4 regions of the Massilia forsythiae genome follow, and region 4 is predicted to be linked to each of the others. Evidence: predicted binding sites of a transcription regulator. Region 4 holds the regulator's gene; each other region holds the start of a gene.

Evidence for each region. The regulator sigma-54, encoded in region 4, starts transcription at its own class of promoters, with help from an activator protein. The targets are predictions, from matches to a motif close to TGGCANGNAANCTGCTTT.
Region 1: the regulator sigma-54 is predicted to act here: its motif matches at 2,915-2,932, upstream of glnA (type I glutamate--ammonia ligase).
Region 2: the regulator sigma-54 is predicted to act here: its motif matches at 2,388-2,405, upstream of HH212_RS14585 (outer envelope protein).
Region 3: the regulator sigma-54 is predicted to act here: its motif matches at 3,109-3,126, upstream of HH212_RS18815 (VPLPA-CTERM sorting domain-containing protein).

The regions. Positions count from the first base shown of each region.
Region 1 covers NZ_CP051685.1:645,781-651,506, forward strand. The annotation lists gene glnL (nitrogen regulation protein NR(II)) at 1-719, opposite strand, end outside; gene HH212_RS02750 (DUF4124 domain-containing protein) at 731-1,285, opposite strand; gene glnA (type I glutamate--ammonia ligase) at 1,460-2,875, opposite strand; gene HH212_RS02760 (rhodanese-like domain-containing protein) at 3,172-3,630, shown strand; partial or broken gene HH212_RS02765 (transglycosylase domain-containing protein) at 4,466-5,726, opposite strand, start outside.
Region 2 covers NZ_CP051685.1:3,400,732-3,406,457, reverse strand. The annotation lists gene HH212_RS14595 (ABC transporter ATP-binding protein) at 1-1,091, opposite strand, end outside; gene HH212_RS14590 (GntR family transcriptional regulator) at 1,367-2,161, shown strand; gene HH212_RS14585 (outer envelope protein) at 2,501-3,361, shown strand; gene HH212_RS14580 (BMP family ABC transporter substrate-binding protein) at 3,422-4,504, shown strand; gene HH212_RS14575 (nucleoside deaminase) at 4,696-5,187, shown strand; gene HH212_RS14570 (hypothetical protein) at 5,310-5,726, shown strand, end outside.
Region 3 covers NZ_CP051685.1:4,432,841-4,438,566, reverse strand. The annotation lists gene galB (beta-galactosidase GalB) at 1-555, opposite strand, end outside; gene HH212_RS18825 (response regulator) at 701-1,078, opposite strand; gene HH212_RS18820 (PAS domain-containing sensor histidine kinase) at 1,302-2,447, shown strand; gene HH212_RS18815 (VPLPA-CTERM sorting domain-containing protein) at 2,494-3,075, opposite strand; gene HH212_RS18810 (sulfurtransferase) at 3,389-4,369, shown strand; gene HH212_RS18805 (NAD(P)H-dependent oxidoreductase) at 4,575-5,210, opposite strand; gene HH212_RS18800 (peptidylprolyl isomerase) at 5,209-5,553, shown strand; gene HH212_RS18795 (outer membrane protein assembly factor BamB family protein) at 5,559-5,726, shown strand, end outside.
Region 4 covers NZ_CP051685.1:1,374,216-1,379,941, reverse strand. The annotation lists gene HH212_RS05910 (KdsC family phosphatase) at 1-250, shown strand, start outside; gene lptC (LPS export ABC transporter periplasmic protein LptC) at 255-860, shown strand; gene lptA (lipopolysaccharide transport periplasmic protein LptA) at 888-1,487, shown strand; gene lptB (LPS export ABC transporter ATP-binding protein) at 1,484-2,266, shown strand; gene HH212_RS05890 (RNA polymerase factor sigma-54) at 2,269-3,768, shown strand; gene hpf (ribosome hibernation-promoting factor, HPF/YfiA family) at 3,845-4,210, shown strand; gene HH212_RS05880 (enoyl-CoA hydratase/isomerase family protein) at 4,281-5,363, shown strand; gene HH212_RS05875 (APH(3') family aminoglycoside O-phosphotransferase) at 5,392-5,726, shown strand, end outside.

The DNA.
Region 1 (5,726 bases), 730 kb from region 4:
GGAATCGAGGCGTCGTAGTCGCGCCGGATCGCCAGCCCGGACGGGAACTCGGCCAGCACCAGGCTGCGCACCCGCTCGCACACTTCGTGGATGTTGACGTCGCCGACGATGTGCGGGTGGCGGTGCGGCGCCAGCAGGCGGTCGACCAGGGTCTGCAGGCGGTCGGCTTCCTTGATGATCACCTGCGTGTATTCGCGCAGCGCGTTCAGGTGCACGTCCGGCAGTTCCAGCTCCAGCAACTGGGCGGCGCCGCGGATGCCGCCCAGCGGGTTCTTGATCTCGTGCGCCAGGTTGCGGATCAGTTCCTTGTTGGCCTGGGTCTGGTCGAGGATGCGCTCCTCGCGGTCGAGTTTCAATTGCTGGACGTTCTCGCGCAGCTCGACCACCACCTCGGCCCCGCCGGCGGCGCTGACGATCACGTGCACGTGCAGCGGCTCGCGTCCCGGCCGCTGCAGGCTCAGGTCCTGGCGCAGGTCGGAATACTTGTGGGCGAGCGCATGCGCGCACAGGACATCCAGTTCCTCGCCGTTGCCGAACAGGCCGGCCAGCTTCTGGCGCGACAGCGACTTGACCGAGGTTTCCAGCAGGTGTTCGGCGGCCGGGTTGGCGCAGCGCACCAGGCCGTCCGCATCGATCACCAGCACGGCGGAGGCCAGCAGGTCGAGGCCGGAAAAGCGGTCGTAGGCGGGCTCGGCGTCGGGCAGCGGGGGCACGGTCATGGGAATATTTGCTAGCGGATGTTGGCGATTTCGCGCTTGAGCGCTTCGACGTTCTTCTCGGCGCGGCCGACGTCGTCGCGCATGTTGGCCACGCGCTCCTGGTACTTGGCGTAGTTCTTTTCGTTACCCTGGCGCTCAGGCTCGCCGTTGTTGAAGTCGCGGCGCAAATCGGCCAGCTTCTTTTCCTCGGCGCGCAGTTCCTCGTTGAGGATCTCGCGGCGGTCGTCGTCGCGCGCGCGCTGGGCGGCGCCGTCCACGCGCGGGAAGTTGGCCGGGTTCGCCGCCGGCGGACGGCCGGCGCCCTGGCGCATGGTGACCGGCGGCGCGGCGTTGGGATTGGCGGCCGCCTTGGCCACCGGGGCCGGCGCCGGCACGTAGCCGGGCAAGTCCAGCGCCTTGCAGCCCGGCTTGTTGATGTCGGTGAATTCCACACGACCGCCCTTGTCTACGCACTTGTAGACGACCGAGTCGGCGCGCGCGCCGGGATGCGCCAGGGCGGCGGCCAGCGCCAGGGCCGCCAGGGCGGCGGCCGGGCGCGGGAATTGTCTGCTGCTTGTCATTCGCATCAGTGTTCGGCACCCATGCCGCGCCGGTCGGCGCACACGTCGGTGCCTGGTTGGGAATCCGACGACTATACCGCATCCAATGAAAAACGCGGGGAGGCCGACCGGCTTTCCCCGCGTTTTTGTTACCGCAAGGATACACTCGGCATCCTGCGGCATGCAAGCGTTGGCAGACGATTACGACGAGTAGTACATGTCGAACTCGGCCGGGTGCGGGGTCATGCGCATGCGCTGGACTTCCTGCATCTTGAGGTCGATGTAGGCGTCGATCATGCTGTCGCTGAACACGCCGCCGCGGGTCAGGAACTCGCGGTCCTTGTCCAGGGCTTCCAGCGCTTCTTCCAGCGAAGCGCACACGGTCGGGATCAGCTTGTCTTCTTCCGGCGGCAGGTGGTACAGGTCCTTGGTCGCGGCTTCGCCCGGGTGAATCTTGTTCTGGATGCCGTCCAGGCCGGCCATCAGCAGCGCGGCGAAGCACAGGTAGACGTTGGCCAGCGGGTCCGGGAAGCGGGTCTCGATGCGGCGGCCCTTCGGGTTGGCCACGTGCGGGATGCGGATCGAGGCCGAACGGTTGCGGGCCGAGTAGGCCAGCTTGACCGGCGCTTCGTAGCCCGGCACCAGGCGCTTGTACGAGTTGGTGCCCGGATTGGTGATGGCGTTCAGCGCGCGCGCGTGCTTGATGATGCCGCCGATGTAGTACAGGGCGGTTTCCGACAGGCCGGCATAACCGTCGCCGGCGAACAGGTTCTTGCCGTCCTTCCAGATCGACTGGTGCACGTGCATGCCCGAGCCGTTGTCGCCGTTCATCGGCTTCGGCATGAAGGTGGCGGTCTTGCCGTAGCTGTGGGCCACGTTCCAGATCACGTACTTCATGTTCTGGGTCCAGTCGGCGCGCTCGATCAGGGTCGAGAACTTGGTGCCGATCTCGTTCTGGCCGGCGCCGGCCACTTCGTGGTGATGCACTTCGACCGGGATGCCCAGCGATTCCAGGATCAGGCACATTTCCGAACGCATGTCCTGGAAGCTGTCGACCGGCGGGACCGGGAAGTAGCCGCCCTTGACACCCGGGCGGTGGCCGCTATTGCCGCCTTCGAATTCCTTGTCGGTCGACCAGGACGCTTCTTCCGAATCGATCTTGACGAAGCAGCCCGACATGTCGACTTTCCAGCGCACGGCGTCGAAGATGAAGAATTCCGGCTCCGGGCCGAAGTAGGCGGTGTCGCCCACGCCCGAGGACTTCAGGTAGGCTTCGGCGCGCTTGGCGATCGAGCGCGGGTCGCGGTCGTAGCCCTTGCCGTCCGATGGTTCGATCACGTCGCACTGCATGAACACGGTGGTCTCTTCCATGAACGGATCGAGGTTGGCGGTGTTCGGGTCCGGGATCAGCAGCATGTCCGATGCTTCGATGCCTTTCCAGCCGGCGATCGACGAACCGTCGAAGGCGTGGCCGGATTCGAACTTGTCTTCGTCGAAGTGCGAGATCGGCACGGTCACGTGCTGTTCCTTGCCGCGGGTATCGGCAAAGCGCAAATCAACGAACTTGACTTCGTTGTCCTTCAGCATCTGCATTACATCTGCGGCGGTCCTTGCCATGCTTAATCTCCTGAGTGAAAAAGTGTTCCTGGTCCCTCTAATGCACAATTTATGCCAGCACTTGATTATGAGCAAATAAACAATCGATCCTTGGAAAGCGTATGATTTGCCCCATAAAATTGGTATCCCAAGCGGGTGCACGGAATTAATGCATACTCGGCAATATGCACCAGGCGGGTGCGAGTCGCGCAGTATGCACCAAGTTAATGCACCATGCACCATTTGTGCGAGCCCGGCTTTGGGTGTGGTCCGCCACGGTGCGGCGGGAACGATGCACTGACAAGACAGGAGGAAACATGAGCACGACCGAAGACATCCTCGACGCCGCCCGCGCGCGCGGCGCCGGCCAGCCGTATGCGGGCGCAGTGACGCCGTGCGAAGCCTTCGCGCTGCTGCAGAGCGATGCACGCGTAAAACTGGTGGACGTGCGCACGAACGCCGAGCGCGACTGGATCGGCCGCGCCGCCGTGGACGAACCGCAGCAGGCGGCGGTGCAGTGGACGCTGTATCCGGGCGGCGCGCCGAACCCGGACTTCGCCACCCAGCTGCAGCAGGTGGCCGACAAGGAAGACGTGGTGCTGTTCCTGTGCCGCTCGGGCGTGCGCTCGCGCCACGCGGCGCGCGTGGCCACCGAGCTGGGTTTCCAGGATGCGTTCGACATCCTGGAAGGCTTCGAGGGCGACCGCGACAGCGAGGGACACCGCAAGAGCCTGGGGGGATGGTGCAAGGCGGGGCTGCCCTGGGTGGGGGCGTGAAAATCGGCGTTTGCCATACAGCCCGACCTGCGTTCACAGCCTCACCGATATCCCGTCGTCCCCGCGAAGGGTGAAGAATGCCACTGGCATTCTTCACCCCATACTGAGCAAGAGAATTTGCTACCTTAGAAGCAACTAGACTGCTTCAATAACACTAACTTCGGATACTCAGCATGGGTTCCCGCCTACGCGGGAACGACGGTTTTCAGGTCAGCGATATTATCTTGAACAGTAGCGCGCCTGTGCGGGGATAACGCGGATCGGCCTACTGCAAGACCTCTTCCACCGCCGCCGGCTTCGGACGCGCAGGGCGTTCCGCCTTCGGCTTGTCGTCGCTCGCAGCGGCTGGCTTGCGCGGCGCCGGCTTGACGGCAGCGCCCTCGCCCGCCGGCTTGGCGCGCTCGCCCGTCACCGCCTTCGGATGCGATTCGCCGGCGCCGCCGGATCTTGCACGCGCACCTTCGCCGTCTGCGGACTTCGGACGCGCGCTTTCTGCGCTCGCCGGTCTTGCACGCACCGCTTCGGAAGCTGGCTTGGGCGCGCGCGGCGCATCGGCATCGGCCGCATGCGCGCGCGGCGCGGTGGCCGCCGGCTTGGACGGCGCTTGCGCGGCCGGCTTGGCGGCAGGTTTCGCAGCCGGCTCCTTGACGGCCTCCTTGACCGCTTCCCTGGCCGGCTTGGCGGCCGGCGCCTCGATGCCGACGGCCGCCGCATCTTCCGCCGCCGCATCGGCCGCGCTGTCCGGCGCGCCGGCATCGGCCGCATGCTCGGTGTCCGTCGCCACCGCATCCGCCGGTCCGCTTGGTGCGGCCAGGCCCGGGCGGTCCACGTGCAGCCCCGGTACGGTTACCGTCTGCTGGTGCTCGATCATCGGCATCAGGCTCGGCGCCAGCGTCACCAGCAGCTGCACCGGCAGCGCGCTGGTGAAGTCGTAGTGCGCCGATTCCGGGCCGTGCACGTAGGCGGTCATGCTGCCGAAGAAGCGCTCGCCGATGTTGAAGACGAAGGTCGCCGAACGGTTCACGTAGCGCGATTCGATCAGGCGGTGGCCGGCGCCGTAGACGTCGAAGCGCTGGTCGCCGGTACCGGTCTTGCCGCCCAGCGCGATCACGCTGCCGTCCTGCTTGACGAAGGCCGTCTTCACGCGCTTGGCGGTGCCGACCTGTACCACGCCGCGGATGGCGTCGACCACGGCACGCGCCACCAGCGGGTTCAGCACCTGCTCGCCCTTGGCGTCCGGGCTGCGCTTGACCAGGGTCTCGTACGGCGTGTCCTTGGCGAAGTGCAGCGAATCGATGCGCTGGGTCTGCTTGCGCACGCCGCCGTTGATCAGGATGCCCATCAGCTCGGCCAGCGCGATCGGCCGGTCGGCCGAGGCGCCCAGCGTGGTGGCGTAGGACGGCACCAGCGAATCGAACGGGTAGCCCATCTTCTTCCACTGCGCGTGGATCTTGAGGAAGGCTTCCACTTCCAGCAGGCCGGCGATGCGCTTGTCCTGGGCATGCTTGCGGTGGGTCTTGAACAGCCACGAATACACTTCCTGGCGTTCCTTGACGGACGCCTTGGTGACTTCGTCCCAGCCGGCCTTCGGGTGGGTGCGCAGGTAGCCGACCAGCCACAGTTCGAGCGGGTGCACCGAGGCCACGTAGCCGCGGTCGGCCAGCGACATGTTGGCCGGCGCGTACTGGTCGTACATCTTGGCGATCTTCTCGTCGTCGACCTCGGCGTCGGCCGGCAGGTAGGCGTGCAGGAACTTGCCGAACTGCGCCAGGCTCGCTTCCGGGTGGATCGTGCGGTGCACGGCGGCCAGCTTGGACGCCTTGATGCGCACGCCCTGCATCAGCGTCGACTCGATCTCGTCCGGCGACTTGCCGCGGTACTTGTTCCAGAAGCGCGCCATGAAATCCTTGCCTTCGCGGTCGGCGAAGCGCGACAGGTACTCGGCGCGGCGCGGGTCGTCGGCGTCGGCCAGCAGCTGGGCCGAGGAGCCCGGCAGCTGGAACATGTAGTAGCGCACCACGTCGCGCATCAGGCGCACGAACAGCAGGTTGGTCGAGTTCTGCAGGCCTTCCTGGATGGTCAGGATGCGGCCGTCG
Region 2 (5,726 bases), 2.0 Mb from region 4:
CCGCGGCCCAGCCGTTCTTCCGGCACGAAGCCGAGGCCCAGGCGCCGCCGTGCGGCCGGGTCCAGGCGTCCGGCGTCGGCACCCATGATGCGCACCGCGTCCGCGCGCGGCGCCGCCAGTTCGCCGGAAATCGCCTTGAGCAGCTCTTGCTGGCCGTTGCCCGAGATGCCGGCCAGGCCGACGATCTCGCCGGCGCGCACCTCCAGGCCGATGCCGCGCAGCGGCGTGCCGAACGGGTCGCCGCTGTCCAGGTCGAGCGCGTCGATCTGCAGGCGCGCTTCTCCGGGCGCGCGCGGCGCCAGGGTGCAGGTGGGCAGGTCCGATCCGATCATCAGTTCCGCCAGCGATTGCGCGCTTTCCTCGCGCGGCAGCGCGGTGCCGGCCACGCGCCCGCCGCGCAGCACCGTGGCCTTGCCGCACAGCGCCTGGATCTCGTCGAGCTTGTGGCTGATGTACAGGATGCTGACGCCCTCGGCCGCCAGCCGGCGCAGCGACACGAACAGCGTCTGCACCGCGTCCGGCGTCAGCACCGAGGTCGGCTCGTCCATGATCAACAGGCGCGGCGACTGCAGCAGGCAGCGCACGATTTCCACGCGCTGGCGCTCGCCCACCGACATGCTGTGCACGCGCCGGTCCGGGTCGAGCGGCAGGCCGTACTGTTCGGACACGGCACGGATGCGCGGTGCCAGCTTGGCCGGCGTCTCGCGACCGTCCAGCGCCAGCGCAATGTTCTCGGCCACGGTGAGCGTCTCGAACAGCGCGAAATGCTGGAACACCATGCCGATGCCGAGCCGGCGCGCGTCGGACGGCGAACCGATGCGCACCTGCCGGCCTTCCCACACGATCTCGCCGGCATCCGGCTGCACCACGCCGTAGATGATCTTCATCAGCGTGCTCTTGCCGGCGCCGTTCTCGCCCAGCACGGCGTGGATCTCGCCGGGCAGCACGGTGAGGTCGACGCCGTCGTTGGCCACCACCGACGGATAGCGTTTCGAGATGCCGAGCAGTTGCAGGCGCGGCGGCACGCGCGCGGACGTGGCGTGCGGCGCGGCGGGTGAATCGGGGGATGCTGTGATCAAGGTGCGCTCCATGGTGCGTGCATGAAAACCGGGGACCATCGCCAGCTGTTCTGCAAGTTGCATGCCACCGCTGCCGGCACAGCGGGCGCGCCGCCGAGACGGCAATCCGCCGTGCACGACTTGTATACAAGTTGCACCATTTCGAGTCGACAATTTCACCAAGACTGCGCAGGGATCGGCACACGCACCTGCTTCGCCTGCGGCGCAAGGGCGCGCACGATTCCTGCTACATCCCCGGCAGGCGGCCACCCCGCCACAACAAATCAAACCATGCTGCGGAGACCACCATGACCAAGCACACGGCTGCGCCCGGCCCACAAGGCCGGCGCAGACAAGGCGAACCGACCGTTCCCACTACCACCCCGGCCGCGCTGCCGGCGCCGCCCGATGCGCCAGCGCCAGCCAGCAAGCGCGGCGCCGCGGTCGACGAGCGCATCTACCGCGCCGTCGTCCAGGCCGTGATGGGCCGGCGCCTGCCGCCCGGCACGCGCCTGGGCGAAGCCGATTTCTGCGAGCTGTACGGCGTCAGCCGCACCACCGTGCGCAAGGCGCTGCAGCGGCTGGCGCACGACCACATCATCGAGCTGCGGCCGAACCGCGGCGCGGTGGTGGCGTCTCCCACCCCGGCCGAGGCGCGCGACGTGTTCGCCGCACGGCGCGCGCTGGAGCGCGAGATCGTGCCGCTGGTGATCGCCAACGCCACCCCGGCGGCACTGGCCGCACTGCGCGCCGCGCTGGCGGCCGAGGAAGCGGCGCGCCGCGGCGGCGACCGCGCCCTGTGGATCCGCCTCGGCGGCGAATTCCACCTGCTGCTGGCCGACCTGGCCGGCAACGCGGTGCTGCGGCGCTTCCTGGGCGAACTGGTGTCGCGCTGCTCGCTGATCATCGCCCTGTACGAACACCCGGGCGCGCCGATGTGCGCCGACGGTTCCCACGGCGACCTGCTGGCGCTGATCGAAAGGGGCCAGGCGGCGCGGGCGACGGCGGCGATCGAGCACCACCTGCTGGAGATCGAGGGACGCCTGCGCCTGGATACCGGCGAACGCAAGGTCGACCTGGCGCAGGCGCTGGCCGGCTGCTGACACGGCGCGCCGCGGTGGAACATGATGTAACCGAGGCCGGCAGATAGTGACAGACAGTAGCGGGCAGCGGCGGCAGCGCGCGCACCACGGCAGCGCAGCAAGCAGTGCAGGCGGTGGCGCAAAAAGGGCCGCCGCGGTGCGTGCGCCGGCCACCCGCTGCGGTCATGCGGCGCGACAGGCGGCGGCGCCAGACGCGAGCGCTCCGGCAACGCGGCGAATACCGGTCTGGCCCGATACTTGCTAATCGGTTATTCGAAGATTGCATCCAATCTGTGTGACATATTGGATGCAATCCGTTGCCGCGCCGTTCCTGCCATTCCAACCATACCAAGGATCAGCATGAAGCCCCTCGTCCAAAACGCCCGCATCGTCCTCCCCTTCCTCCTTGCCGCCCTCGCCGGCGGCGCCCACGCCGCCGACTGGAGCGACACCGCGCTCAGCTACCGCTACGGCAGCAAGTTCGCCGAACCGTACAACAGCGACGACATCAGCAAGCACGTCGTCAACTTCAGCCACGTCAGCGGCTACAAGTACGGCAAGAACTTCTTCAGCGTCGATTTCCTGCTGTCCGACGAACACGACCCGTCGGCGGTCGGCGCCACCAACGGCGCCCACGAGGCCTACGCGGTCTACCGCAACACCGTCGACCTGGGCAAGGTCGCGGGCAAGAACCTGGCCTTCGGCCCCGCGCGCGGGGTCGGCCTGACCTTCGGCTTCGACGTCAACAGCAAGACCGACGCCGGCTACAACTCCAAGAAGCGCATGCTGGTGCTGGGGCCGACGCTGATGCTGGACGTACCCGGCTTCCTCGACGTCGGCATCTACGCCCTGCACGAGAGTAACGCGCCGTTCAACGGCTTCACCGGCGTGGCGACCTCGCGCTACACCTACGACACCCACGCCATGCTGAGCGCCGCCTGGGGCATCCCGTTCGACTTCGGCATCCCGCTGTCGTTCGAGGGCTACGCCAACTACATCGGCACCAAGGGCCGCAACGAATTCGGCGGCCCGACCGCGGTCGAGATCAACGTCGACATGCAGGTCATGTACGACCTCAGTGCGGCGGTCGGCGCCGCCAAGAACACCTTCAAGCTGGGCGTCGAGTACCAGTACTGGAAGAACAAGTTCGGCAACCCGTCCCGGACCGTGCCCGGCGCCACCGCGAAGACGCCGATGGTGCGCGCCGAATACCACTTCTGACACGCCGTCCACCCGCTTCGCTTCGAACCGATTCGCCATCCACATTCAAAGAGGAACACCATGCATCGTCGCACGCTGATCGCCCTGGCCGGCCTGGCCGCCTCGCTCTCCCTGGGCGCCGCCCTGCCCGCCCGCGCCGCCGACCCGTTGAAAGTCGCCTTCGTCTACGTCGGCCCGGTCGGCGACGCCGGCTGGACCTACGCCCACGAACAGGGCCGGCTGGCCATGGAAAAGGCCCTGCCCGGCCAGGTCAAGTCGACCTACGTGGAAAACGTGCCGGAAGGCGCCGACGCCGAGCGCGTGATCCGCAAGCTCGCCGCCGACGGCAACAAGCTGATCTTCTCGACCTCGTTCGGCTTCATGAACCCGACCGAGAAGGTGGCGCGCGCCTTCCCCGGCACCGTGTTCCTGCACGCCACCGGCTTCAAGACCGGCAAGAACATGGGTGTCTACGAGACGCGCCAGTACGAGGGCAGCTACCTGCAGGGCGTCATCGCCGGCAAGATGACGAAATCGAACACGATCGGCTTCGTCGGCTCGTTCCCGGTGCCGGAAGTGATCCGCAACATCGACGCCTTCACCCTCGGCGCCCAGAGCGTCAACCCGGCCATCAAGACCAAGGTGGTGTGGGTGAACACCTGGTACGACCCGGCGCGCGAGCGCCAGGCCGCCGAGACCCTGATCGCCCAGGGCGCCGACGTGCTGACCCAGAATACCGATTCGCCGGCGACGCTGCAGGTGGCCGAGCAGAAGGGCAAGTACGCGTTCGGCTGGGATTCCGACATGGCGCGCTTCGCGCCCAAGGCGCACCTGACCGCCAGCACCAACTACTGGGGCGATTTCTATACCCGCACCGCGCAAGCGGTACTGGCCGGCACCTGGAAGAGCGGCGAAACGCGCGGCGGCCTGGCCGAGGGCATGGTGCGCATGTCGCCGCTGAACGCGGCGGTGCCGGCCGCCGTCGCCAAGCTGTTCGAGGAAAAGAAGGCGGCCATCGTCGCCGGCAAGCTGAAGCCGTTCCAGGGACCGCTCAAGGACCAGTCGGGCGCCGTGCGCGTGGCGGCCGGGGCGCAGATGGCGGACAAGGATATCCATTCCTTGAATTTCTACGTGCAGGGGGTGGAGGGGACGATTCCGAAGTGAGTCAGTCTCGCAGGCCAATGACGATTGGCTGCCCCTGATCCGTCGTCCCCGCGGAGGCGGGGACCCATACATACTATCTCGAGATGCAAGAAGCGCGACTTCGGTAAAGCTTCTATGGGTCCCCGCCTGCGCGGGGACGACGTGGTGGTAAGCCGGCTACATCATCTATCGCTCACGTGAATCGACAAACCATGACGATGCCCACACCCCAAGACCACGACTTCCTCACCTACGTATTCGCCCTCGCCCAGCGCTCGCGCGACGCCGGCCACCACCCGTTCGCCGCCATCGTGGTCGGCGCCGACGGCCGCGTGATCGCCGAGGCGATGAACGCCTCCAGCCTGGACCGCACCGCCCATGCCGAGATGAACGCGCTGCGCCAGGCCTCGCAGCGGCACCCGCCGCACGAACTGGCCGGCGCCACCCTGTACAGCAACGCCGAGCCGTGCGCGATGTGCGCCGGCGGCGCCTACTGGAGCGGCGTCGGGCGCGTGGTGTACGGGATGTCGGAAACCAGCCTGCTGGCGCTCACCGGCAGCGATCCGGAAAACCCGACGCTGTCGCTGCCGTGCCGCCAGGTGTTCGCCGCCGGCCAGCGCGCGACCGAGGTGATAGGGCCATTAAGAGAAGAAGAAGCACTTAGTGCACAAGAGAATTTTTGGGTTCAAGACAGACAGCCTTAATTTTGCTCTCAAGATTGTGAAATATTTAATTTTTATTTAACATTTACCAATTTTCTTGTTTTCAAATTCTACATATATTATTCTTAATTTACTAACGTCTTTTTCATGCACACAGGATAAAAATGAGCAGAACTGCGGATAGTACAATTAAGGGATTTCTTTATCAATTTAATAAAACAATAGTTACTATTGCGACTTCCGATTTAAATTCAGAAGTAACGGTAGAAGGTTTAATTGAGGATATTGATGTAAAGCTTTCTTCAAATAATTTTCTTGCAATACAGTGTAAGTATCATGAATCGGCTGATAGTTTCAACGAAAGTTTGATTTTCAAGCCACTTCTACAAATGGCTGAAGCTTTTTCCCATGCCTCAAACAAAAATATTGCTTATAAAATTTTCCTTCATGTTCCTGGCGAGACGTACGGTCAGCGCCCTGTGTCGACAACTACATTGGATAATGCTTTAGCAACAAAAGATGTAAAGTTAAAAAAGATCGTAAATCGCATAAATCCAATCTTTAACAAATCCTCATTTTTA
Region 3 (5,726 bases), 3.1 Mb from region 4:
GGCGGCGCCCGGCTTGACGACATCGGTCAGGTCGAGGCGCCACGAGGCGTAGCCGTAGGGCCAGCCGCCCACGTGGCGGCCGTTGACCCACACCGTGGCGTGCGACATGGCGCCGTCGAGGTCGAGGTAGATGCGCTTGCCGGCGTCGCCCGCCGACAGCGTAAACTGCTTGCGGTACCAGCCGACGCCCCACCACGGCAGCTTGCCGGTGTCGCCCGGGTATTCCTGCCTGAACGGCCCTTCGATGCCCCAGTCGTGCGGCAGGTCGAGCTTGCGCCAGGCGCCGTCATCGTAGTCGACGCGCGCGGCGGACAGGTCGGCGCCGGCGGGGACGTCGGCGCCGCTGCGCAAGGCGGCGTCGTTCATCGAAGCGCCGCCGGCCTGGTCGCCCTTGGCGAAGCGCCAGCCGGCGTTGAAGGCGCTGCGTTCGCGCACCGATGCGCCGGCGGCGGCGTCGGCAGCGACGGCGGCCGGGGCGGTGGCGATGGCGGCGGCGCCGCACAGGGTCAGGCAAGCCAGGGCGATGGGAACGAGGGAGCGGCGAAGTGGCGGCATGGGGAATCGACGACGGGAGTCAGCGGAAGCGAAAGTATGGCTTGAATGAAAACTTTCAGCTATAACAATTGCAGTGGCCGTTATCTCGAAATGCTATGGCAGCGACAAGCCGGCGATCCACGACGGTGCCCTCCCTTGCATGGCATTAACGCGCCAGCGCGGCTTCGTTGATCAAGCTGTCGAGCATCGCCGGCTTCACCAGATGGCCGTCGAAGCCGCAGGCAACGGCGCGCGCGCGCGATGCCAGGTCGCCCCAAGCTGTCAGGGCGACGATGCGCGCCGTATCGAACGATGGATCGCGGCGCAGCGCGCAGGCCACTTCATAGCCGTCCATGTCGGGCATGCCGATATCCAGGAATACCACATCCGGCAAGAACGTGGCGGCGGCGGCGAGCGCCGCCTTGCCACCATGCGCCACCACCACGTCATGTCCATGCAGCGACATGACTTCACCCACCAGCTCGGCCGCGTCCGCATTGTCGTCGACCACCAGGACCCGCCGACCGCTGAATGCCTGCTCCATGACTGCCTCTCTCGTATCGTGCTTTGTCAGTTCTTATCGGCTGAGATTTCACATTCTAAAGATCTGCGATGCATTATTTTTGACATGCCGGATGCAGCAACTGCGCCGATCGAGGGACAACTTCCGACATTCCCTACAGTGATTGTCCTACGCAAACAAAAACTGGCTGGACCGATAATATCAATTAGCTAACTCAGCAGCGGCCTGGTGCCGCATCCGCATCATGAACACGACACACCATTCGCCAGGGCGCAGCTTCGCCCGACTCGACAATGGGTGGCCCGACTCCTACGCATGGGCCATCGAGCAGATGCCTTGTCCGGCTTACTGCTGCGCGCACGACGGCGCCGTCATCCACCGCAATGCTGCGGCAACCCGCATCTGGGGAGAGACGCAAACGAGCGTCGCCGCATCGCGCTGGGACGGTTTTGCGGCGCTGCGCGACCTGGACGGCAGCATCATCGACAAGGACGCCAGCCCAGCCGCGCAAGCCGCGGCGGGCGAGCACCCTGCCCCCACCGAGCTGCTCGCCCTGTGCCAGGATGGCCAGTTGCGGCGGGTGGTCATCCACGCCAAGCCGGTGTTCGACGCCGCAGGCGCCATCATGGGCGCCTTGTGCTGTCTCACCGATGTCAGCGAAAAACGCCGCCTGCAAGAGCGCGTCCAGGATGCGGCCAGCGCACGCGAGGATTTCCTGACCATGCTCGCGCACGAACTGCGCAATCCGCTGGCACCCATCATGAACGTCGCAGGATGCCTGCAGCGGCCGAACGCCGATCCGGCGGTCGCCAGGATGGCGGCCGTCGTGCAGCGCCAAACCAGGCAGCTGGCGCGCTTCATCACCGACCTGCTCGATGCCTCGCGCGTCGACTGCCTGTGCGAACTACCGGTGGCGCCGCGCACCTGCACCAAGGACGACATCCTCACCCTGGCCCTCGATGCGGTCGAGCCCGAAGTGCGCGCCCGCAGGCAGCGCGTGGTGGTCGAAGTCGACGACCCCGGCGCCGGCTTGTGCTGCGATCCGGAACGGGTGGCGCAAGCCCTGGGCAATGTCTTGTGCAACGCCAGCGCATTCACGCCGGATGGGGAAGAGATCTGCCTGCGCATGGAGGTCGAAGGCGACTCGCTGCACGTGGAAGTGGCCGACCGCGGCGCCGGTATCGCACCGGAAGACTTGCCGCACGTGTTCGACCCGTTCGAGCGGCGCGCGGTGGCGCCCGGCCGGGCGCCGGTCGGTGCCGGCCTCGGCTTGACCATCGCCAAGGGCGTATGCGAGGCGCACGGCGGTTCGATCCAGGTATGCAGTCCCGGACTGGGCCAGGGAACGACGGTATCGCTGGCCTTGCCGGTGGCCGTGGACAGCGCTTGAGCAGTGCCGCGGGCGGCGGCCGGATCAGCGCCGCATCAGGCAGCGATCAGTGGATTGCCTTGGCCGCGCGACGGCGGCGGCGGCCGGCATACGCCATGGCCGCCAAGCCGCCTCCCAACAGCAGCGCGCTGGCCGGTTCCGGCACATCCTGCTGCGCTGCCTGCTGGACCTCGAACGTGATCGTGCCAAAGTTCCAGATGCCGTCAGCGCCGGCCAGGTCGTCGTATTCCTCGTAGAACTCCAGGCGCAGGATACCGTCGCCGCCGACCTTGAAGTCAAGGCCCAGGGCGACCAGGTTGACCACATCCGAATAGCTGGCGGTCCCCGGATCGTCGTCGCCGATACCGGGGTTGAAGATCACGCCGTCGCTGACGGCCGAGTTGGTGAAAGCCAAGCCGAGGTCGGACAGCCAACTCGGCGTGAACGCGGTCAGGTTGACCGAATACGAAACCGCGGTGATGGACGCATTGGCGCCGACGTTGTAGGTGCGCACCGTATTGGCCGCATCGCCGAACTCGCCGACACTCTGGGCGCCGGCGATATTGACCGTGAACGGCACGGCAAACGCCGAAGCGCATGCGAAGAACGACATGCCGACCAGCAGATTCTTAACCGAGCTCAATGCCATGGAAATCCCCTGTTGTTGTGTGAGCCAACAAGGAATGCAATTACCGTGCCTTCAAGCATTAATTGATTTAAATCATTGATTCCTATTGGGAAAAATTAAAGTATGAATTCGGACGCTGGTTAATTTGTAATGTTTACCGACATTCAGTTAGTATAAATTAATTATAATAAATTTTTAATTCCCAAAATCAATCAGCTGCGATTACAGCGTCGCTCATCTATTTCCGTGCTTCAATGGGCTAGCAATAAGCCAGTGATGCTCACACGCAACCGCTATAATCCAGTGCCCATTTTTTACATGATAGGCCGGCTCGTTGAACAGCATCGCCGCCACCACGTCTTCCCGCTTTCGCCGCGACCTGGCCCGCTGGCGCCAACTCGTCGCGCCTGCCTGGCTCCACGGCCTGGTCTCGGGAACGGCGGTCGACGCCGCCCCGACCGGCGCATGGCGCCTGTTCGAGTGCGGATTCGCCGCCATCGATGCCTATGTGGATCGCCACATCCCCGGCGCCGGTTACATCGATACCAACGAGCTCGAACATGGTCCGCTGTGGAACAAGGTGCCGGATGCCGAACTGGAACGGGTGCTGCTGCGCCACGGCATCCGCCACGACGTCACCGTGATCCTGTACGCGCGCAACCTGCTGGCGGCGGCGCGCGTGGCGCACCTGCTGCTGTATGCTGGCGTGGCCGACGTGCGCTTGCTCGATGGCGGCTTCGACGCCTGGCGCCGCGCCGGCTTCGCTTGCGAACACGGCGCCCCGCCCTCCCCATTTGCCGTGCCCGATTTCGGAGCGGCGCTGCCGGTCCGGCCGGATTACCTGTTCGACATGCAGCGCACGCGTGACTTGCTGCGGCATGGCGGCGGCACGCTGGTCAGCACCCGCAGCTGGAACGAATTCATCGGCAAGACCTCGGGCTATGGCTACATCGAAGCCAGGGGCGACATCGCCGGGGCGGTATGGGGCCGGGCCGGCGATGACGACGACGTCAACAGCATGAGCGAGTTCCACGACGCCGATGGATGCATGAAGCCGGCCGCGGCCATCCGCGTCATGTGGGGCGCGGCCGGCATTCACCCCGGGCGCCGCACGGTGTTCTATTGCGGCACCGGGTGGCGCGCCTCGCTGGCGTTCTTCTACGCGTGGCTGATGGACTGGGAGCACATCGCCGTGTACGACGGCGGCTGGTGCGAATGGAGCCGCGACGCGGAGAATGCGGTCGTGCGGCGCGTGGACGATTGCGCGCAGGACCGCGATTCCGGCAGCACGGACGCCGGCATCCTGGCTGCCTGACGCTTCGTCGGCATGGCGGTCTCCCCGGCTGCGGCCCGTATCCGCAGGAAGACCGTCCGTGCGCTCCCTCCTTTTCGAGGGCGCCGACCAGGAAGGAAGCGCCGTGCTCGGCGCCGTAACTCTTCATGGGCTGCTAACCCCACCTGCATCGCGGTCACCCGGTGATGCTACGCGCTCGAGCATGCGGACATGCCGTACCGCGGGCTCAATCCACGTCGGTCACGAACTGCCCGAGCGGACGACGCACCTTCGGCAGGCCGGCCAGCCAGTCCTGCTCGGCCTTGCGGTAGCCCAGCGGCAGCATGACCACGCTGCGCAGGTGCCGTTCGCGCAAGCCCAGGATATCGTCGACCGCGGCCGGATCGAAGCCTTCCATCGGCGTGGCGTCGACTTCCTCGAACGCGGCGGCGATCACCGCCGCGCCGAAGCCGATGTAGGCCTGGCGCGCGGCGTGCTCGAAGTTCACCTGCGCGCCGCGGCCCGGATAGGTGGACAGCAGCTGCTGGCGGTACGCTTCCCAGCCTTCGTTACGGAAGCCCCGTACCTCGTTGGTCAGGTCGAACATGGCGTTGATGCGTTCCGGCGTGTAGTCGTCCCAGGCCGCGAACACCAGCAGGTGCGACGCATCGGTGACCTGCGCCTGGTTCCAGGCGACCTCGCGGATGCGCGCGCGCAGCTGCGGGTTGTTGACGACCAGGATTTCGAAAGGCTGCAAGCCCGACGAGGTCGGCGCCAGGCGCGCCGCCTCGATAATGCGGTCGACCTTGTCGCGCGCCACCGGGCGCGCCGGGTCCATTGCCTTGGTGGCGTAGCGCCACTGCAGTTTGTCCAGCAATTCCATGAGAGTCCTTATCGATAATGGGGGCATCCATTATATTTTTTCCCGCCGGAGGCTGCCGGGTATGGCCCGAAAATCGCGGCCTGGCCTTGGAGGCGGCAGCAGCCCGGGCCAGTTTCGGCGCGGCGAGTGCGTGCCGGAGTTCGATACGCTGCTGTCGCGCATGCAGGCCGGCGAGGCGCCGCAACTGGTCGAGACGCGCTTCGGCTTGCACATCGTGCAGATGGTACCGCACATCGAGGGTATGCTGGCGCCCGACGATAAAGTACCTCCGCCATGTGATGATCGGATAGATTTCCGCCAGTTTCGAAGTGACATCGTTGCATTCCAAATAACACATTTGTAATGACAATGAAAACGACCATTTCGATTCCAGCACGCCATTTCACCATCGTTACGTACAGTCTGCTTCTGACAGCTTGCGGCGGCGGCGGTAGTGACGGCGGCGGCGGCAATGCGGGCGCCGTCGGCACGGGGAGTGGCGCCCCGGTGGCCACCACGCCAGCACCACCGGCCGCG
Region 4 (5,726 bases):
CTCGCTGCTGCAGGAAACGGGCGTCGCGGCCGAGGAGTGCGGCTACATCGGCGACGACGTGATCGACCTGCCGTTGCTGTCGCGCGTCGGCTTCGCGGTGGCGGTGCCGAGCGGCCATCCGGAAGTGCAGCACCGCGTGCATTACGTGACGAAAAACCCGGGCGGGCGCGGCGCGGTGCGCGAAGTGTGCGACCTGGTGATGCGCGCGCAGGGCACCTACGACCAGGCGCTGGCGCCGTATTTCGGGTAACGCGATGGCACCGGCGAACTATAAACGCACCGCCCACCGCTGGCGTTTGCTGGCCCTGATGCTGACCGGCGTGTTCTTCGCGTTCGGCAGCTTCTGGCTGGTGCAGATCATGCAGCGCGGCGGCGACGGCAACCCCGACGTCAACCTCGGCGACGCGCCCGACTACATCATCGAGAACTTCAGCTTCGTGCGCATGTCGGAAACCGGCAAGCCGAAGTACGTGATCTCGGGCGCGCGCCTGACCCACCGCCCGGCCGACAACACCTCGGTGATCGACAAGCCGGTGGTGCAGAGCATGACGGTCGAGCACCCGCGCATGACCATGACCGCGAATACCGCGCACATCAACCAGGACCAGAACCAGATCGACCTGGCCGGCAACGTCGACATCCACCGTCCCGGCAACGCCACCACGCAGCCGATGCAGATCCGCACCGAGGCATTGACCCTGCTGCCGGACGAGGACATCGCCAAGACCGACCGCAAGATCGACATGACGCTCGGCGCCACCGCCGTCACCGGCACCGGCATGATCGCCAACAACGCCACCCAGCAGATCCACCTGGGCGGGCGCGGCCAGATCGTCTATCCGCCGCGCGGCAAGCGCTGAAGCGCCCATCACAAGGACCCGTAACCAATGAAAAAACTATTCGCCGTCGTTGCCCTGTCGCTGGCAACGCTCACCGCCTGGGCCGAAAAGGCGGACTCGCTCAAGCAGGCCGTGATCAAGTTCGATACCGGCGACGTCGACGAGGTCAGGCAGACCCGCACGCTGACCGGCAACGTGGTGGTGGAGCGCGGCACGCTGACGCTGAAGTCGGACAAGGCCGTGCTCAAGGAATCGCCCGAGGGCTACATGCTGGTGACGCTGACCGCGGCGCCGGGCAAGGTCGCCAGCTTCCGCCAGAAGCGCGACGGCGGCCCCGACCTGTGGATGGAAGGGCAGGCCCAGCGCATCGAGTACGACGAGCGCACCGAACTGGTCAAGCTGTTCTCGAACGCGGTGGTGCGCCAGCTGGAAAACGGCAAGCTGTCGAGCGAAGTCAACGGCGCCTTCATTTCCTACGACAACCGCACCGAGGTGGCCAACGTGCGCAACGACGCCAGCGGCCAGACCAAGGCGGGGCAGGGCCGCAACACCATCATCATCGCGCCGCGCCGCAATGCGAATGCGGCCGCCGCGCCGGCCGCCGCCGCACCTGCCGTGGCTGCGCCTGCGGCCGAGGGCAGCCGATGATGGACGTCCGCCCCGAAGCCGCCGTGGTCGAATGCAGCGGCGGCAGCACCCTGGTCGTCAAGGGCCTGCAAAAGAGCTACGGCAAGCGCCTGGTGGTGCGCGACGTCTCGCTGCAGGTCGCCTGCGGCGAAGTGGTGGGCTTGCTCGGCCCGAACGGCGCCGGCAAGACCACCTCGTTCTACATGATCGTCGGCCTGGTGCCGTCGGACGCCGGCAGCATCGACATCAACGGCACCGACGTGACGAGCATGCCGATCCACCGGCGCGCATTGCTGGGACTGTCGTACCTGCCGCAGGAAGCCTCGGTGTTCCGCAAGCTGACGGTGGAAGAGAACATCCGCGCCGTGCTGGAGCTGCAGCGCGAGAACGGCAAGCGCCTGGGCAAGGAGCGCATCCGCGAGCGGCTCGACGAACTGCTGGCCGAACTGCAGATCGAGAAGCTGCGCGAGAGCCCGGCGCTGTCGCTGTCGGGCGGCGAGCGGCGGCGCGTGGAGATCGCGCGCGCGCTGGCCACCAATCCGCGCTTCGTGCTGCTGGACGAACCGTTCGCCGGCGTCGACCCGATCGCCGTGATCGAGATCCAGCGCATCGTGCGCTTCCTGAAGGAGCGCGGCATCGGCGTGCTGATCACCGACCACAACGTGCGCGAGACGCTCGGCATCTGCGACCGCGCCTACATCATCAACCAGGGCGCGGTGCTGGCATCCGGGCGTCCCGACGACATCATCGCCGACGAGTCGGTGCGCCGCGTCTATCTCGGCGAACACTTCCGCATGTAGTCATGAAACAGTCGCTGCAACTCAAGACCTCGCAACACCTGGCACTGACCCCGCAGCTGCAGCAGTCGATCCGGCTGCTGCAGCTGTCCACGCTCGAACTGCACCAGGAAATCGAACAGGTGCTGAGCGATAACCCGCTGCTGGAACGCCTGGACGATCCGCTCGACCGCTCGGTGCGCCTGCTGGCCGACGGCGCCATCAACAACAACGCCGGCACGTCGACGACCCCGTCGAACGAGGCGCCCAACGCGGAAGCCAACGGCCAGGAAGGCGGCGCCGCTGCCGAGAACGGCGAAGGCGGCGAAGCCAGTGGCGACGAGGGCGGCGGCGCAGCCGAAGGCGCGGATGCCGACTGGGGAGAGACGGGACGCGCCAGCGGCAATGGCGACGACGAGGACGGCCGCCCGCAGCTGGAAGCCAGTCCGGTCTCGCTGCGCGAGCATTTGATGGAGCAGTTGCGCCTGACCTGCTTCGCCGCGCGCGATTGCGCGCTGGTGGAACTGGTGATCGACGCGCTCGACGACAACGGTTACCTGGAAGAGCCGTTGGACGACATCCACGCGCGCCTGCCGCAAGAGCTGGAAGTCGAGTTCGACGAGCTGCGCACCGCGCTGGCGCTGGTGCAGAGCATGGACCCGCCCGGCGTCGGGGCGCGCAGCGCGGCCGAGTGCCTGGCGCTGCAGATCCGGCGCATGCACGGCGTGCCGCTGGTGACGCGGCGCATGGCCCTGGTCATCGTCGAGCGCTACCTGAGCTGGTTCGCGCAGCGCGAATTCAACAAGCTGAAAAAGGCGCTCGACTGCGACGACGAAGACCTGCGCGAGGCGCAGGCGGTGATCCGCCAGTGCAATCCGCATCCGGGTGCGGCATTCGCAGCGGACGTGTCCGACTACGTGGTGCCGGACGTGATCGTGCGCCGCGCCAAGGACGGCTGGAGCGTGCAATTGAATCCGGAAGTGATGCCGCGCCTGCGCGTGAACAGCGTGTACGCGTCGCTGCTGAAACAGGGCAAGAGCGAGAGCCAATTGAGCGCGCAATTGCAGGAAGCGAAGTGGCTGATCAAGAACATGCGCCAGCGTTTCGACACGATCCTGCGCGTGGCGCAAGCCATCGTCGATCGCCAGCGCAACTTTTTCTCCCATGGCGCGGTTGCCATGCGTCCCCTTGTTTTACGCGAGATAGCTGATACACTAGGCCTACACGAGAGCACAATTTCTCGGGTTACAACTCAAAAATACATGCTGACGCCGCATGGCATGTTCGAGTTGAAGTACTTTTTTGGGAGCCACGTTGCGACCGAGGCGGGCGGTGAAGCGTCCTCGACGGCAATCCGGGCTCTGATCGTGCAACTTACAGGAGCGGAAGACCCCAAGAATCCCTTATCGGATAGCAAGATTGCGGACATGCTGGGGGAGCAGGGCATGGTGATTGCGCGCCGCACGGTCGCCAAGTACCGTGAAGCCTTGAAGATTCCACCCGTCAGCCTCCGCAAATCCTTGTAGCCGGCCTTCGTATCAAGCGCTGTTCGCCGCATTTTCCCCAAAGCCCGGACAGCTGCGTATCTTCAAAGGAGTGTGTATGAATCTCACCATCAGTGGACATCACCTGGATGTAACCCCCGCCATCCGAGAATACGTACAGAACAAGCTCGAGCGCATCACCCGCCATTTCGATCAAGTGATCGACTCCCACGTCATCCTCTGCATCGACAACCTCACCGAGAAAGAAAAACGCCAGAAGGCCGAGATCAACCTGCGTGTCGCGGGCAAGATCGTGCACGTCGCCAGCGCGGCCCACGACCTGTACGCAGCGATCGACATGCTGATGGACCGTCTCGACCGGCAAGTGCAGAAGTACAAGCAGATGCTGCAAAATCACAGTCGCACGGCGCTCAAGCATCTGTCCGATGCGGGCGATGCCGACGACGTTCCCGCCACGGCATAAGCCGGCTGCAGCAACGACAACGAAGGGCGCATCGGCGCCCTTTTTGCTTGATGGACGTCCGCAAAATACCATGAACCAACACGTGCACGCCCGCGTCGTCAACCGCACCGGCATCCTGACGCTGGACCGTCCCAAGGCCCTCAATTCCCTGTCGCTCGACATGGTGCGTGCGCTCACCGCGGCGCTGCTGGCGTGGCGCGCGGACGATGGCGTCGATGCCGTCGTCATCGGCAGCACCAGCGACAAAGCCTTGTGCGCCGGCGGCGACATCCGCTTTTTCCACCAGGCCGGCGGCGCCACGCCCGGCACCGGCAGCGCGCTGCTGGAAGATTTCTTCACCGAAGAATACACGCTGAACCACCTCGTGCATTTTCATGGTAAACCGTATATATCGTTGATGGACGGCGTGGTGATGGGCGGCGGCATGGGCATCGCCCAGGGCGGCCCCGGCTGCGGCCTGCGCATCGTGACCGAGCGCACCAGGATGGCGATGCCGGAGGTGAACATCGGCATGTTCCCGGACGTCGGCGGCAGCCATTTCCTGGCGCATGCGCCGGGCCGGCTCGGCGTCTACCTGGGCGTGAGCGGCGCCACCATCGGCGCCGCCGACGCGCTGTATGCCGGCCTGGCCGACCTGTTCGTGCCCGCCGCCCGGCTGGACGGCTTGCGCGCACTGGTCGGCAGCGTGCCCGGCGCCGCACTGCCCGAAGCGATGCGCGCCTTCGCCGCGCCGTTCGCAGCGCAGGCCGGAGACAGCGAGCTGAGCGCGCAGCGCGCGTCGATCGACCGCCATTTCGGCGCTGCCTCGGTGGCGGACATCGTGGCGTCGCTGGCCGGCGACCCGGACCCGTTCGCCCAGGCCGCCCTGGCCGCGATGCGGCGCCGCTCGCCCTTGATGATGTGCGTGACGCACGCGATGCTGGCGCGCGCCGCCGGCATGGACTTTGCCGATTGCCTGCGCATGGAGCGCAGCCTGGTGCGGCGTGCGTTCGAGCACGGCGAGATCCTGGAAGGCGTGCGCGCGCTGGCGGTCGACAAGGACAATGCGCCGCGCTGGAACCCGCCGGCGCTGGAACAGGTGACGCCGGAAATGATCGAACGCTTCTTCGCACCGGTATGGCCGCCGTACGCGCATCCGCTGCGCCATCTCTGAACCGTTTCATCGATCCCTGGGAGGATGCATGGACGCCGAGTCGATACCGCCGCAGTCGATACCACAGTCATGGCGGGCATCCCTGGCCGGCTGCCGCTGGACGCGCCAGGAAACCGGTTGCTCGGAGGCGCAGGTGTGGCGCCTGGATGCGCCCGGCCGTCCCGCGCTGTTCGTCAAGGCCGAACCCGCGGGTCCGCTGTCGGAACTGGCCGACGAGGCGGCGCGCCTGCGCTGGCTGGGCGCAAGCGGCATTCCCTGCGCGCCGGTGCGTGGCGAGGCGCACCACGCCGGCCACGACTGGCTGCTGCTGGGCGCCGTGCCCGGCAGCGACCTGGAAGCGAGCGGCATCGATCCCGGTGCCGG